One region of the Yimella radicis genome, then DNA from elsewhere that is predicted to be linked to it. Evidence: predicted binding sites of a transcription regulator. Region 1 holds the regulator's gene; the other holds the start of a gene.
What was found. Region 1 encodes LexA, which represses DNA repair genes until DNA is damaged. Its sites were predicted from a motif close to TCGAACANNTGTTCGA; they were not measured.
Positions count from the first base shown of each region.

Region 2: ACYU8W_RS11605 (DNA polymerase Y family protein) is a predicted target of LexA. The motif match lies at 3,070-3,085, and genes of this name have one in related genera.

Region 1 is NZ_BAAGZR010000009.1:324,552-330,528, reverse strand. It holds gene ACYU8W_RS08690 (ComEC/Rec2 family competence protein) at 1-101, shown strand, start outside; gene ACYU8W_RS08685 (LysR family transcriptional regulator) at 121-1,056, opposite strand; gene ACYU8W_RS08680 (hypothetical protein) at 1,157-1,321, opposite strand; gene ACYU8W_RS08675 (Sir2 family NAD-dependent protein deacetylase) at 1,587-2,459, shown strand; gene lexA (transcriptional repressor LexA) at 2,460-3,182, opposite strand; gene ACYU8W_RS08665 (hypothetical protein) at 3,200-3,355, opposite strand; gene ACYU8W_RS08660 (LysM peptidoglycan-binding domain-containing protein) at 3,516-3,896, shown strand; gene nrdR (transcriptional regulator NrdR) at 4,290-4,838, shown strand; gene ACYU8W_RS08650 (vitamin B12-dependent ribonucleotide reductase) at 4,924-5,977, shown strand, end outside.
Region 2 is NZ_BAAGZR010000020.1:6,021-11,997, forward strand. It holds gene ACYU8W_RS11600 (error-prone DNA polymerase) at 1-1,453, opposite strand, end outside; gene ACYU8W_RS11605 (DNA polymerase Y family protein) at 1,479-3,059, opposite strand; gene ACYU8W_RS11610 (DUF2382 domain-containing protein) at 3,261-4,184, shown strand; gene imuA' (DnaE2-dependent mutagenesis accessory factor ImuA') at 4,251-4,868, opposite strand; gene ACYU8W_RS11620 (phosphoribosyltransferase) at 4,949-5,437, shown strand; gene ACYU8W_RS11625 (ferritin) at 5,503-5,977, opposite strand, start outside.

The DNA of each region.
Region 1 (5,977 bases):
GACTGCTCGCCGGATGCACCGTGTTGCGCACCGACCAGGACGGCATGCTGTTCGTCCACCCGCATACGGACGGTGGCGTCTCGGTCAGCAGCTCCGGCTGACGGGCTACCGACTGCGTTGTCAGACAGGCTGTTTCGCCAGGTCGCCGACGCAGGAGGAGTCGCCGGCTGCTTCCACGAGGGCGTCGATCATCGCGGCGACCGCCGGTACGCGGGTCAGGTCGGGGGTCGTCACCGCGTACACGGTGCGGTGGGAGGGCGGGTCGATGGGCAGCACCTTGACCCGTGCGTTCGGTGCCGACCGCAGGATCAGATCGGGCACCAGGGCGACGCCCAGACCTTCGGCGACCAGACCGAGAACGGCCACGTAGTCCTCGGTCTCGAACGCGACGTCCGGGCGATACCCGGCGGCTGCTGCGAGCGAGAGCAGGTGTCCACGGCAACGCGGACAACCGGCGATCCACGGCGCTTCGGCGAGAGCCGCGAGGTCGACACTGTCCTGAGAAGCAAGTGGGTGGTCCAGCGGCAGGGCGATCCGAACGTGGTCGAGCAGAAGTTCCTTGACCTCGAAGTCGTCGAGGTGGTCGCTGCTGATCTCCAGCCCGTCATAGGTGAAGGCCACAGCGACGTCACACTCGCCGGCTCGCAGGGCCGCCAGCGACTCCGGTGGCTCACCCTCTGCGAAGCTCACCTGCACCTGCGGGAAACGCTTCTTCACCAGCGACAGTGCCTTCGGCACCAGCGTCGAGGACGAGGAGGGGAAGGCCATGAGTCGCACGCGTCCTGACTGGAGACCGGCGATCGCCGCGACCTCGGATTCGGCTGCGCTGATCGCGCCGAGGACCGCGCCGGCGTGGCGGGCCAGGACTTCACCGGCTTCGGTGAGTCGCACGTTGCGGCCCAGTCGTTCGACCAGGGGAGTGCCCAAGCGCTCTTCGAGGCGACGGACCATCTGGGAGATTGCGGGCTGGGAGTAACCGAGCGACGATGCCGCGGCGGTGAAACTGCCCTCGTCAGCGATGGCACGAATCACCCGGAGGCCGGCAGCGTCGATCATGCGCACCAGCCTACAAACCGTTCGACCGACCCGCCTGCTCAGCATGAAATCGCAGCGCGAGCCGCAGATCCTCACCGGTCCAGGAACGCCGTTGTGCCGATCAGCTCGGGCGTGGCCCGAACGACGTCGGTCGAGCGCCCGCCTGGGCTCTGGCCAGCCCGAGGATGAGGCCGAGGGACGCTGCGGCGAATCCTTGCCTGACGCCCAGGGCCATGACGGCCGAACCGATGGCGACCAGCAGCGCCGGGTGCATCATCCAGGCCACCGCCGCACCGCCTCCGGCGCTGCTACCGAGGAGGCTGATCGGTGGTGGCCCCTGTGCGCCACCACCAGCAACAACGGCAGGATCAGGGGCGAAGGGGCCTCGGTCGTGTTCGCGCGTCCGCCCGTGGCGACAGCTGCCGCCCATCACCGCGAGCCAACCCAGCGTGACCCACCCCGATAGCGTACGAACCGATGCGCCCGCCGGCTCTCGATGAACCGCGGCCTCGAACTCGGAACAGACCCGACCCTTGGAGAACGAAGGTCCGATGGACGACCGCAGCCACCTGGCCCACCTGCTCCGCGAGGGCGACGTGTTGGTCATGACCGGGGCCGGGCTGTCCACCGAATCCGGGCTGCCCGATTACCGCGGACCGGACGGGGTACGCCGTGTGGAGCCCATGACCGTGAGCGAGTTCCGGGCCGGAGTCGCTGCGCGGCGACGTTATTGGAGCCGGTCCTATGTCGGATGGGAGAGGTTCCGGACGGCGCGGCCCAACGGAGCGCACCGTCACCTCGCCGCGCTGGAGGAGGCGGGCCTGTTCGAGACGACGATCACCCAGAACGTCGACGGCCTGGCCCAGCAGGCAGGGTCCCGCGATGTCATCGAGTTGCACGGCAACCTCGGGCGAGCCGTCTGCCTGAACTGCCGGGCGCTCGCCGACCGAGAGTGGATCCAGCAGCAGTTCGCCACGCGCAATCCGGTGTTCGCGCAGGACGCCGAGAGGGCGCGCGACCTGCCGCTGCGCCCGGATGGCGACGTCGACATCGACCCCTCGCTGATCCATGACATCGAACTGGTGGTGTGCCCGAACTGTGGCAGCGATCTGCTGAAGCCGGACGTCGTGATGTTCGGCGAATCGGTACCCAAGGATCTCGTCACCCATTGCTTCAATCGTCTCGAGCGGGCAAAGTCGCTGCTGGTGGTCGGATCCTCGCTCGGTGTGATGTCCGGCTTCCGTTTCGCGCGGCGTGCTGCCGAGCGCGACATGCCGATCGTGCTGGTCAACACCGGTTGGTCGCGAGCGGAACATCTGGCCACCAGACACGTACACCGCCCCCTGAGCGAGGTGCTGCAGGAGGCGGTGTGGGACGTACTGGGTGACGTCGACCGGGACGCGAGCGGCGATCGACGCCGGTGATCAGACCCGACGCAGGACGGCCGTGACCTTGCCGAGGATCACCGCGTGGTCACCGTCGATCGGGTCGTACGCCGGGTTGTGCGGCATCAGCCAGACCTTGCCGTCGCGACGCTTGAACGTCTTGACGGTGGCTTCGTTGTCGAGCATCGCGGCGACGATGTCGCCGTTGGTCGCGGTCGGCTGCTGGCGCACGACGACCCAGTCGCCGTCGCAGATCGCGGCGTCGACCATCGAGTCACCGACCACCTTGAGCAGGAACAGGTCGCCCTCACCGACGATCTGCTTGGGCAACGGGAAGACGTCCTCGACGACCTCTTCGGCCAGGATCGGCCCGCCGGCCGCGATGCGTCCGACGACGGGCACGTAGGAGGCTGCCGGACGCTGGTCGCCGGTGCCGGTCTCGTCAATGGCGGACTCGTCGCTCGAGGTGACGCTGGAACCGCCACGCACGCCCCGCTTGTCCTGCTGGTGATCGGGGGAGATGACCTCGATCGCGCGGGGACGGTTGGGGTCACGGCGCAGATAACCCTTGCGCTCCAGCATCGACAGTTGGTGGGCCACCGAACTCGGGCTGGTCAGGCCGACGGCCTCACCGATCTCCCGCATGCTCGGCGGGTAGCCGCGCCGGTCGACGGAGTTGCGGATCACTTCGAGGACCTTGCGCTGGCGGGTGGTCAGCGCTACGCCGCCCTCGTCGTCGGGCAGCTGGTGGATCTTGGCCATGTCGTCTGCGTCCTTCGTCATGCCGTCGGTGAGGTGGTGCGGGCGGGTCGATCGGTACGGCCCTGCATGCCCCGGGTGACGCGTCCTGGACGACCGATGAAGCCGATGTCGGCGAGCCGTGTAGCGCTCTTTCGAAGGAGGTTGTCGGTGGTCGGTGCCAGGCTGCGGAGCATGGAAAGAGGCTATGCGGCTCGGACACAGTTTTCAAACATTTGTACGAGGCGTGTCTCGCATCATTCGAACAGCCGTGCTATACATCGTACAGACGTTCTATCGCACACGTGTGCGAACGAGAACTTGATCCGGCGCCTCGCGCCAGGGACGGAGAACATCATGAGTGCAGTTGCTCACTGGGATCAGCCGCGTGTGGTCCGCACACCGCAGCGCCGGCGTCACCTGACCCTCGTGCCGTCGAACCAGCCGGTCGCACGAGTCGGCCGGGATGAGGTTCGGCTCACCATGCGCGGCCGTCGCCTGCTCGCCGCGCTCGTGCTCGCCACCCTGATCGCGGCGGGCTGGGGTGCCGGGCGGGCGTTCGCCTCCTCGCCGTCGACGACGCAGTTGGTGGTGCAGCCGGGGCAGACGCTGTCCGAGGTTGCGCACCAGGCATACCCACAGTTGCCGGTCGCCGAGGCGGTCGTGCGCCTTCAGCTCGCGAACGACCTCAACACTCTGCATGTCCACCCGGGCCAGTCGTTGACGGCTCCTCGCTGACGACGACTTCGCTTACATGGCGCGCCCCGTCTCCCTACCGTCGGGAACGGGGCGCGGGTGTGTCACGGGGGCATGGCGGGCGTGTCGCGACCAGTTCGCGAACGCCTCGGCGCCGTGACCAGCACGTTTGGTGAACGTGCCGGATCGGCCGAGAGACTTTCCGGTCCACGCCTTGCATCTTGGGGTCGAAGCGGAATAACATCCCTACATGTAGTAGTTACACCGATGTAAGTTGTCCACATGTAGGTCCCCAGGATCTCAACAGGAATGACGGGCTTCTTCACCGGTTATCCACAAGAACATCCCCAAATCGGACCGATCAAGGCCGCGTGGCCCGGGCATTCCTATGCCCTTGCGAGCCGAACCGACCCGGATCATCACCAGGAGGTGACCATGCACTGCCCGTTCTGTCGACACGACGACTCCCGGGTCGTCGACAGCCGCAGCAGTGATGACGGCACCTCCATCAAACGGCGTCGCCAGTGTCCGTCGTGCGGCAAGCGGTTCTCCACCATGGAGACCGCCGGCCTCACGGTGGTCAAGCGGTCCGGCGCCAGCGAACCGTTCTCCCGGCAGAAGGTGCTCGCCGGCGTCCGCAAGGCCTGCCAGGGCCGGCCGGTGTCCGAGGACCAGCTCGCCCTGCTGGCGCAGGAGGTGGAGGAGAGCATCCGCTCCGGCGGCGCGGCCGAGATCGACGCGCACGACGTGGGACTGGCGATTCTCGGCCCGCTGCGCACGCTCGACGAGGTGGCCTACCTGCGGTTCGCGTCCGTCTACCAGGCGTTCGACGATCTCGACGACTTCGAGGCGGCCATCGCCCTGTTGCGCGCCGAACGCGATCTCAGCTCGACCGACGGGGCCGGTCACCAGGCCGCAGCTCGAACAGGCGACGAGGCTGTCGGTGGTCGGGTTCAGACTGATCGAACCGTGACCGACCGCTGACCGCCGCCACGCGTACCACCGATTTCCAAGCAATCACACGCAGATCCACAACCGGCATCACACCGAGAGCCCACGGAGGAGCATTATGACGGAGACGACCAACGCACGCTCGCGCACGCGCAAGAGCGGCAAGGGTGTGAAGGTGGAACGCATCTTCACCACCCCAGGCGTGCATCCCTATGACGAGGTCACCTGGGAGCGTCGCGACGTCGTTCAGCAGAATTGGAAGACCGGCGAGACAATCTTCGAGCAGCGTGGTGTGGAGTTCCCCGACTTCTGGTCGCTGAACGCGTCCACGATCGTCACCACGAAGTACTTCCGCGGCGCACTCGGCACCGAGGCCCGTGAGACGAGCCTCAAGCAGCTCATCGACCGTGTCGTGCTGACCTACGTCAAGGCCGGCAAGGAGTTCGGCTACTTCGCCACCGACGACGACGCGACGCTGTTCGAGCACGAGCTCACCTGGTCGCTGCTGCACCAGGTCTTCAGCTTCAACTCCCCGGTGTGGTTCAACGTCGGCACCAAGAGCCCCCAGCAGGTCTCGGCGTGCTTCATCCTCGCCGTCGACGACTCGATGGACTCGATCCTCAACTGGTACAAGGAGGAGGGCTTCATCTTCAAGGGCGGCTCCGGTGCCGGCCTGAACCTCTCGCGGATCCGTTCCTCCAAGGAGTTGCTGTCCAGCGGTGGCACCGCCAGCGGCCCGGTCAGCTTCATGCGTGGCGCCGACGCCTCCGCCGGCACCATCAAGTCCGGTGGCGCCACCCGCCGCGCGGCGAAGATGGTCGTGCTCGACGTGGACCACCCCGACATCGAGGAGTTCATCGAGACCAAGGCGCGCGAGGAGGACAAGATCCGTGCGCTGCGCGACGCCGGTTTCGACATGGACCTCGGCGGCAAGGACATCCACTCGGTCCAGTACCAGAACGCCAACAACTCCGTCCGGGTCAGCGACGAGTTCATGCGTGCGGTCGAGGACGGTAAGCCGTTCGGTCTGCGTGCCCGCGGCACCGGTGAGGTCATCGAGGAAGTCGACGCCCGCGAGCTGTTCGACAAGATCAACAACGCCGCGTGGGAGTGCGCCGACCCGGGTGTGCAGTACGACGACACCATCAACGCTTGGCACACCAACCCCGAGT
Region 2 (5,977 bases), on a different contig from region 1:
TGGCCACCTGCGCCGCGTTGCGTCGGCCATAACGCCTGTAGACGTACTGGATCACCTCCTCGCGTCGTCCGGAATCGAAATCGATGTCGATGTCGGGTGCTTCTTCGCGTAGTTCGGACAGGAAGCGTTCGAACGGCAGCCGGTAGAAGATCGGGTCGATCACCGTGATGCCCAGCACGTAACAGACCAGGGACGCGGCCGCCGACCCGCGGCCCTGGCACAGGATGCCTTCGCCACGGGCGAAGGTGACGATGTCGTGGACGATCAGGAAGTAGCCGGGGAAGTCCTTGGCCTCGATGACGTCGAGTTCCTTGTCGAGCCGCTGGCGCACCTCGGTCGACATCGGCGAGAACTTCTGTGCCGCAGCGGTTTCGACCAGTTGTCTCAGGTAGCTCATCGACGTGTGTCCGGTCGGTACGTCCTGCTTCGGCAGACGTGGGGTCGCTGCACGGAGCCGGAAGCCGGACTGGTCGGCGATCTCGACGGTGCGCTCGATCGCACCGGGGAACCGACCGAACCGTCGCTGCATCTCGCCCCCGCTGCGCAGGTGAGCCTGGTCGGACGCGGGTAACCAGCCGTCGAGATCGTCGAGACTGCGCCGTGCGCGAACGGCCGCGACGGCTGTTGCGAGCGGGTAGTTCTCCGGGGAGGCGTAGTGGACGGCGTTGGTCGCCACGACGTCGAGTCGGCACCGGCGAGCCAGATCGGCCAGTCGGTCATTGCGTGGACCGTCACTCGGGTCACCGTGATCGGTGAGTTCGACCAAAACGCGATCGTGACCGAAGAGTTCGGCCAGACGCTCGAGTTCGCTCATGGCAGCGCTTTCATCACCTCGCGAAAGTGCTTGCCGGACAAGGCCTTTGCGGCACCCGGTCAGCACAAAACTTGACCCGGAGGTGATGCTTGCGATGCGGGCGAGGTCGTGCACCGGGCGCCCCTTCTCCGCCTCCGGGTGTAGGTGACCGTCGGTGAGGGCGGTGGCCAACTTCCGGTACCCCTCCACGCCATCGGCGATCAGGACGAGGTGATGTCCTTCCGGATCGGCGTTGCCGTTCTGCGGTGCGCTCAATCCGAACGACAGCTCAGCTCCGTACATCGTGATCAGGTCGCCGTAACTCTCGGCAGCTTCGGCGAGCCGGACGATGCCGTACAGCCCGTCATGGTCGGTGAGTGCGAGCCCGTGCAGCCCGAGCGCCACCGCCTCGGTGACGAGATCCTCGGGCGAGGAGGCACCGTCCAGGAAGCTGTAGTGCGAGTGGGCATGCAGTTCGGCGTAGGGCACGACGACGTCGGGGCGGTCGATCCTGGCCGGAGTGAACTTGGCACGTTTGCGGGAGAACGCCGGCCCGTCACCACCGTCGGCGACCAACTCCTGCCGCACCTGCGGGCGGACGCCGTGAGAGAGGGCCTGCTCCAGTTGCGACCACGGGATCGGCGGGTTGTTCCATCCCATCCCTCACCACCACAACCTGCGTAGGTCAGTCATAGCGAGCCTCGATCCACCAGCCGTTCGGTGCGGCGATCAGCAACCACGCCTGGGATGCGTCGTCGATGATCTGAAAACGATTGACCTGCAACGGTTTTTGCCACCAGTGCTGACGCAGTGGCCAGGGTCCGTTCCATGCGACGATCCGGCGCCGGGGAGACCGATCATGGGCCGGCCGCCAGTGGGTCGGCGGATGGGAAAGGTTGCCGCGCGAATCGACCCCGACCGCCTCGCCGTCGTCCGTGCTCACCTCTGCGGGGCGGGCTCGTCGGAAGACGGTGGCCGGTGCCGGGCCTGGGACGGTGCCCGGCCAGGGTTGCTCCAGCCGGGCCTGGGCCGGGGCGGCATCACCCCACGGACGGATCGCCTGTCGCTCGTGCAGCAACCGTCCGCCGACCAACGTCGCGCTGCACACGCCCGAGTGACCGAGTTCGTGCTGCAGCGAGGTGAGTGCATGGACGATGTGTCGGTCGGGGCGTTCTCCCCAGAGGCCTTGAGCGTGTTCGCCTGCAGCCGTGGGAGATTCGGCGGCGACGGCCACGGAGCTGATTGCGTCGAACCGGGTCTCCTGTTCGGCGTCGAAGTCGTCGAGTTGCCACCGGACCCGCTCGACCATGTCGTCGACTCCGAAGGGCCAGGTGTGCCGCCACCGGCGTTCGTGTACCACTCCTGCCTCGGTGCGCAGTTCGACACGGATCTCGTGGCAGACCTGTCCGGCACGGCGCAGGCGCTCGGTCAATTGCTCGCAGTGAACGCGTACCCAGTGGGTGATGGTGGCGGTGTCGGTGGCCGGTGGGTCGCAGACCGCACGTACCGAAAGATCGGTGGGGACCGGGGATGTGCGCAACAAAGGAGCGTCCTGCCCGCTCGCGAGTCGGTGGGCGCGCAGGCCACCCTCGCCGAAGCGTGCATGAACCTGTTGTCGAGGCAGTCGAGCGAACGCGCCGAGGTTGCGAATACCGATGCGGCGCAGAGTTTTTGCCAGGTCAAGTTGATCGACCTCCTGCGCGACGGCCTCGACCGGCAGGGTACGTAGGAAGCGGTGGGTGTCGTCGGCGGACAGGTTGACGAACGGACGTTCGGGTGTCGTCGCGTACGCGGCCTGCTCTGCTGCGAAGAGTCCTTCGGCGACCGCGATCCGGGCGTCGGGGACGTCGGTGTCGCTCAGTTGGTCGAACAGGCTCTCCACCACGGCGTCCTCGCTGCCGTAGAAACGCGAAGCACCGGCGATACGCATCGCGATCGTGCCTGGACGCAGCACCTGCATGTGGGGAACGAGCTTCTCCACCGTACGTAGAACCGGCGCGAAGCATCGCTCGTCGAGTGCCGGGTCATGTTGCAGGACAACAAGGTTCGGACACCGTACCTGCGCTTCTCGGACCCGTAGGCCGACGGTCACGGCTTCCTGGGCCGCGGTCTCGCAGACCGCGACGAGCCGGCCGGCCCGAACCAGTGCGAAGGCCGACGGGGCGGCGCTTCCCATCGAGCGGCGTACCGCCTCGATCGACCAGTTCGGGCACCACACGACCAGCGCACGCGCGGGGCGTGTGCTGAGCGGGATGGACGCGGTCATCCATCGAGTATCGAACATGTGTACGAACTAGGCAAGCGCGGTGAGTCGCGGGGCAGGGGGGACATCAATCAGAAAATCTGTCGCTCCGCAAGCCCCAACCTCGTCCCCGGGCATGACAAAAATGAGGTGTGACTGTTTATCGAACAGTTCTTGGGAGAGCAGAAAGTCTCAACCAACATCTCTTGAAAGGGGTTGTAGTTCATGACGCTTGACATCAATCGACTGCACGGCCAGAACGTTGTCGACCAGGACGGTGACAAGGTCGGTTCGATCGGCCAGGTCTATCTGGACGACGAGACCGACCGCCCCACCTTCGTGACGGTGAAGACCGGGCTCTTCGGCAACAACGAGACCTTCGTTCCGCTGGACATGGCGCAGAACGACGGTGACGACCTGCGTGTCCCGTACACCAAGGACTTCATCAAGGACGCGCCGAACGTCGACGCCGACGGTCACCTGTCCGAGCAGGAGCAGGACGAGATCTACCGCTACTACCAGCTCGACGGTGGCCGCGCCGGCGGTGTGGGTGACGGCCGTATCGGCAATGACGGCGACCGCGACCGTGACGGCCTGGGTGCTGCCGGTGCTGCTGGTGAAGTTGCCGGCCGTGGCGGAGATGTCGACCGCGACCGTCCCGACACCGGCGACCGCGACCGACGCGGCTTCGACGGCGACGACAACTCGGTCGTCCGTCGCGAGGAGGAGCTCAAGGTCGGCAAGGAGCGTGTCGAGACCGGCCGCGTCCGCTTGCGCAAGCACGTCGTCACCGAGCAGAAGACGATCACCGTACCGGTCGAGCGCGAGGAGTTCGAGGTCGTCCGTGAGCCGATCACCGATGGCGACGGCAGCCGTGGCGGCAAGCTCGGCGACGACGAGGTGTCGGTGACCCTCTCCGAGGAGCGTCCGGTGGTCGAGAAGGAGGTCGTCGACAAGGAGCGCGTCGGACTGCAGACCAACAAGGTCCAGGACGAGCGCCGCGTCGACGCCGAGGTCGCCCGTGAGGAAGTCGTCGTCGACGAGGACGGCCGTCGTGGTGTCGACGGTGGTCGCGACGACAACCGCGGCCTTGCCGACAAGGCGAAGGACAAGGCTCGCGACCTGAAGGACGGCCGCGACAACCACTGATCTGTCGTGATCGCATGAAGTGGCCCCGGGGTTCTCCCGGGGCCACTTCTCATGTCGCGGAAGATCTCACCGACGGTGCGGTGGTGGCCACTGCACGGTGGCGCTCGTGGTGCGGTGACCGCGGGTGCACGAGATCGTCAACTCGCGACTCACCAGGTGGCCATGGCCGTGTTCGAGCCCGTGCCAACGATCGGCGGTCACCTCGAAGGTGCTGGTCGCCTGCGGCCAGGCGCCGGCAACAAGCAGGGTCGCGCCCCGGTGGCGCAGGCGGGCGAGCAGTCGATTGCGCAACCCGGGTGTGAGGGGTGGAGCAGGGCGAGCGAGGACAACGTCGATCGCCTCGATCAGCGCGCAGACGGTGTCGAGCCATTGCTCGGGTCGTACTCGTGGGATGAGGGCAAGACGTTCCAGGTCGACGCCCCACTCGTCCGCACACTCCAGGCCCAGATCCGGGAAACCGACTGTGGCGCACCATGATCCGGCAGCGGATGCGCCGGCCATCAAGGCGATTCCCAGGCTCGTCGAGTTGGTGATGCAGTGAACGGTGCCCACTCGTAGTCCTGGCCCGACCAGTTCGGCCAGGGCGGAATGGGTGGGCAGCGACTGTCCGGCCGGCTGTGCGCGGTGCAGTTCGCTGCGTAGGGCAGCGATCGTCTCCAGTCGATCCGGAAGGGTCGTGGCCATCCATTAAGCATCGAACACATGTTCGATATATGCAAGCGGCCGGTGCACACGTTCGGGACGGCATGCGGCAGGATCTACACATGGCTGCTGAGCGGGAAGTGCTGACCTACGAAGACTTCGGGCGTGCGGTGCGCGAGGTCGCCCAGAATGTCGTCGATTCCGGCTTCGAACCTGACCTCGTCCTGTCGATCGCGCGTGGCGGTCTGCCGTTCGGCGGCGCCCTCGGGTACGCGTTGGATATCAAGAACGTGTCGGTGGTGAACGTCGAGTTCTACACCGGCGTCGACCAGCGACTGGACGTGCCGATCATGTTGCCGCCCACACCTGCGGCGGTGGATCTGTCAGGGATGAAGGTGCTTGTCGTCGATGACGTGGCCGACACCGGCAAGACGCTGAAGCTGGTGCAGGAGTTCGTCGCCGACCACGTGGCCGAGTCCAAGATCGCGTGCATCTACGAGAAATCGCGCACGATCGTCAACTGCGACTATGTGTGGAAGTACACCGATCAGTGGATCGACTTCCCATGGTCGAGCCAGCCGCCGCTCACCTCCTCGCAGACCAAGCACTGATCGTCGCGCTGAGCCAACGCAAAGGCGCCGTCCCGAATCCGGGACGGCGCCTTTCGTATGTGCGATCAGGCCTCGGTGGACTCGGTCGGGCGCTTGCCGAGTTCCTCATCCAGGCGCAGCAGTCCCGGACCGTCGTCGTTGATCAGCTTCACTCGTCCGACGATCTCGCTGACCGTCGCCTCTTCCTCGATCTGCTCGTTGAGGAACCAGTTGAGCAGCGGGCGGGAGTCGAGGTCGCCCTCCTTCTCGGCCGCGCGGTACAGGTCGCGGATCGAATCGGAGACGCGCTGCTCGTGCTTCAGCGCGGCCTCGAACGCGTCCAGCACGGTCTGCACCTGCACCTGCGGTGCGGGGATGGTGCCGATCTTCGCGTCGTTGTCGCGGTCGGCGACGTGGTCGATGAACTTGTTCGCGTGCACGATCTCCTCATCGGCCTGGTGGCGCAGCCACGCTGCCATACCGGGAAGATCCATCTCGTCCATCTCGATCGCGAGCTGGCGGTAGACGATCGATGCTTCGAACTCGAGGGTGATCTGGTCG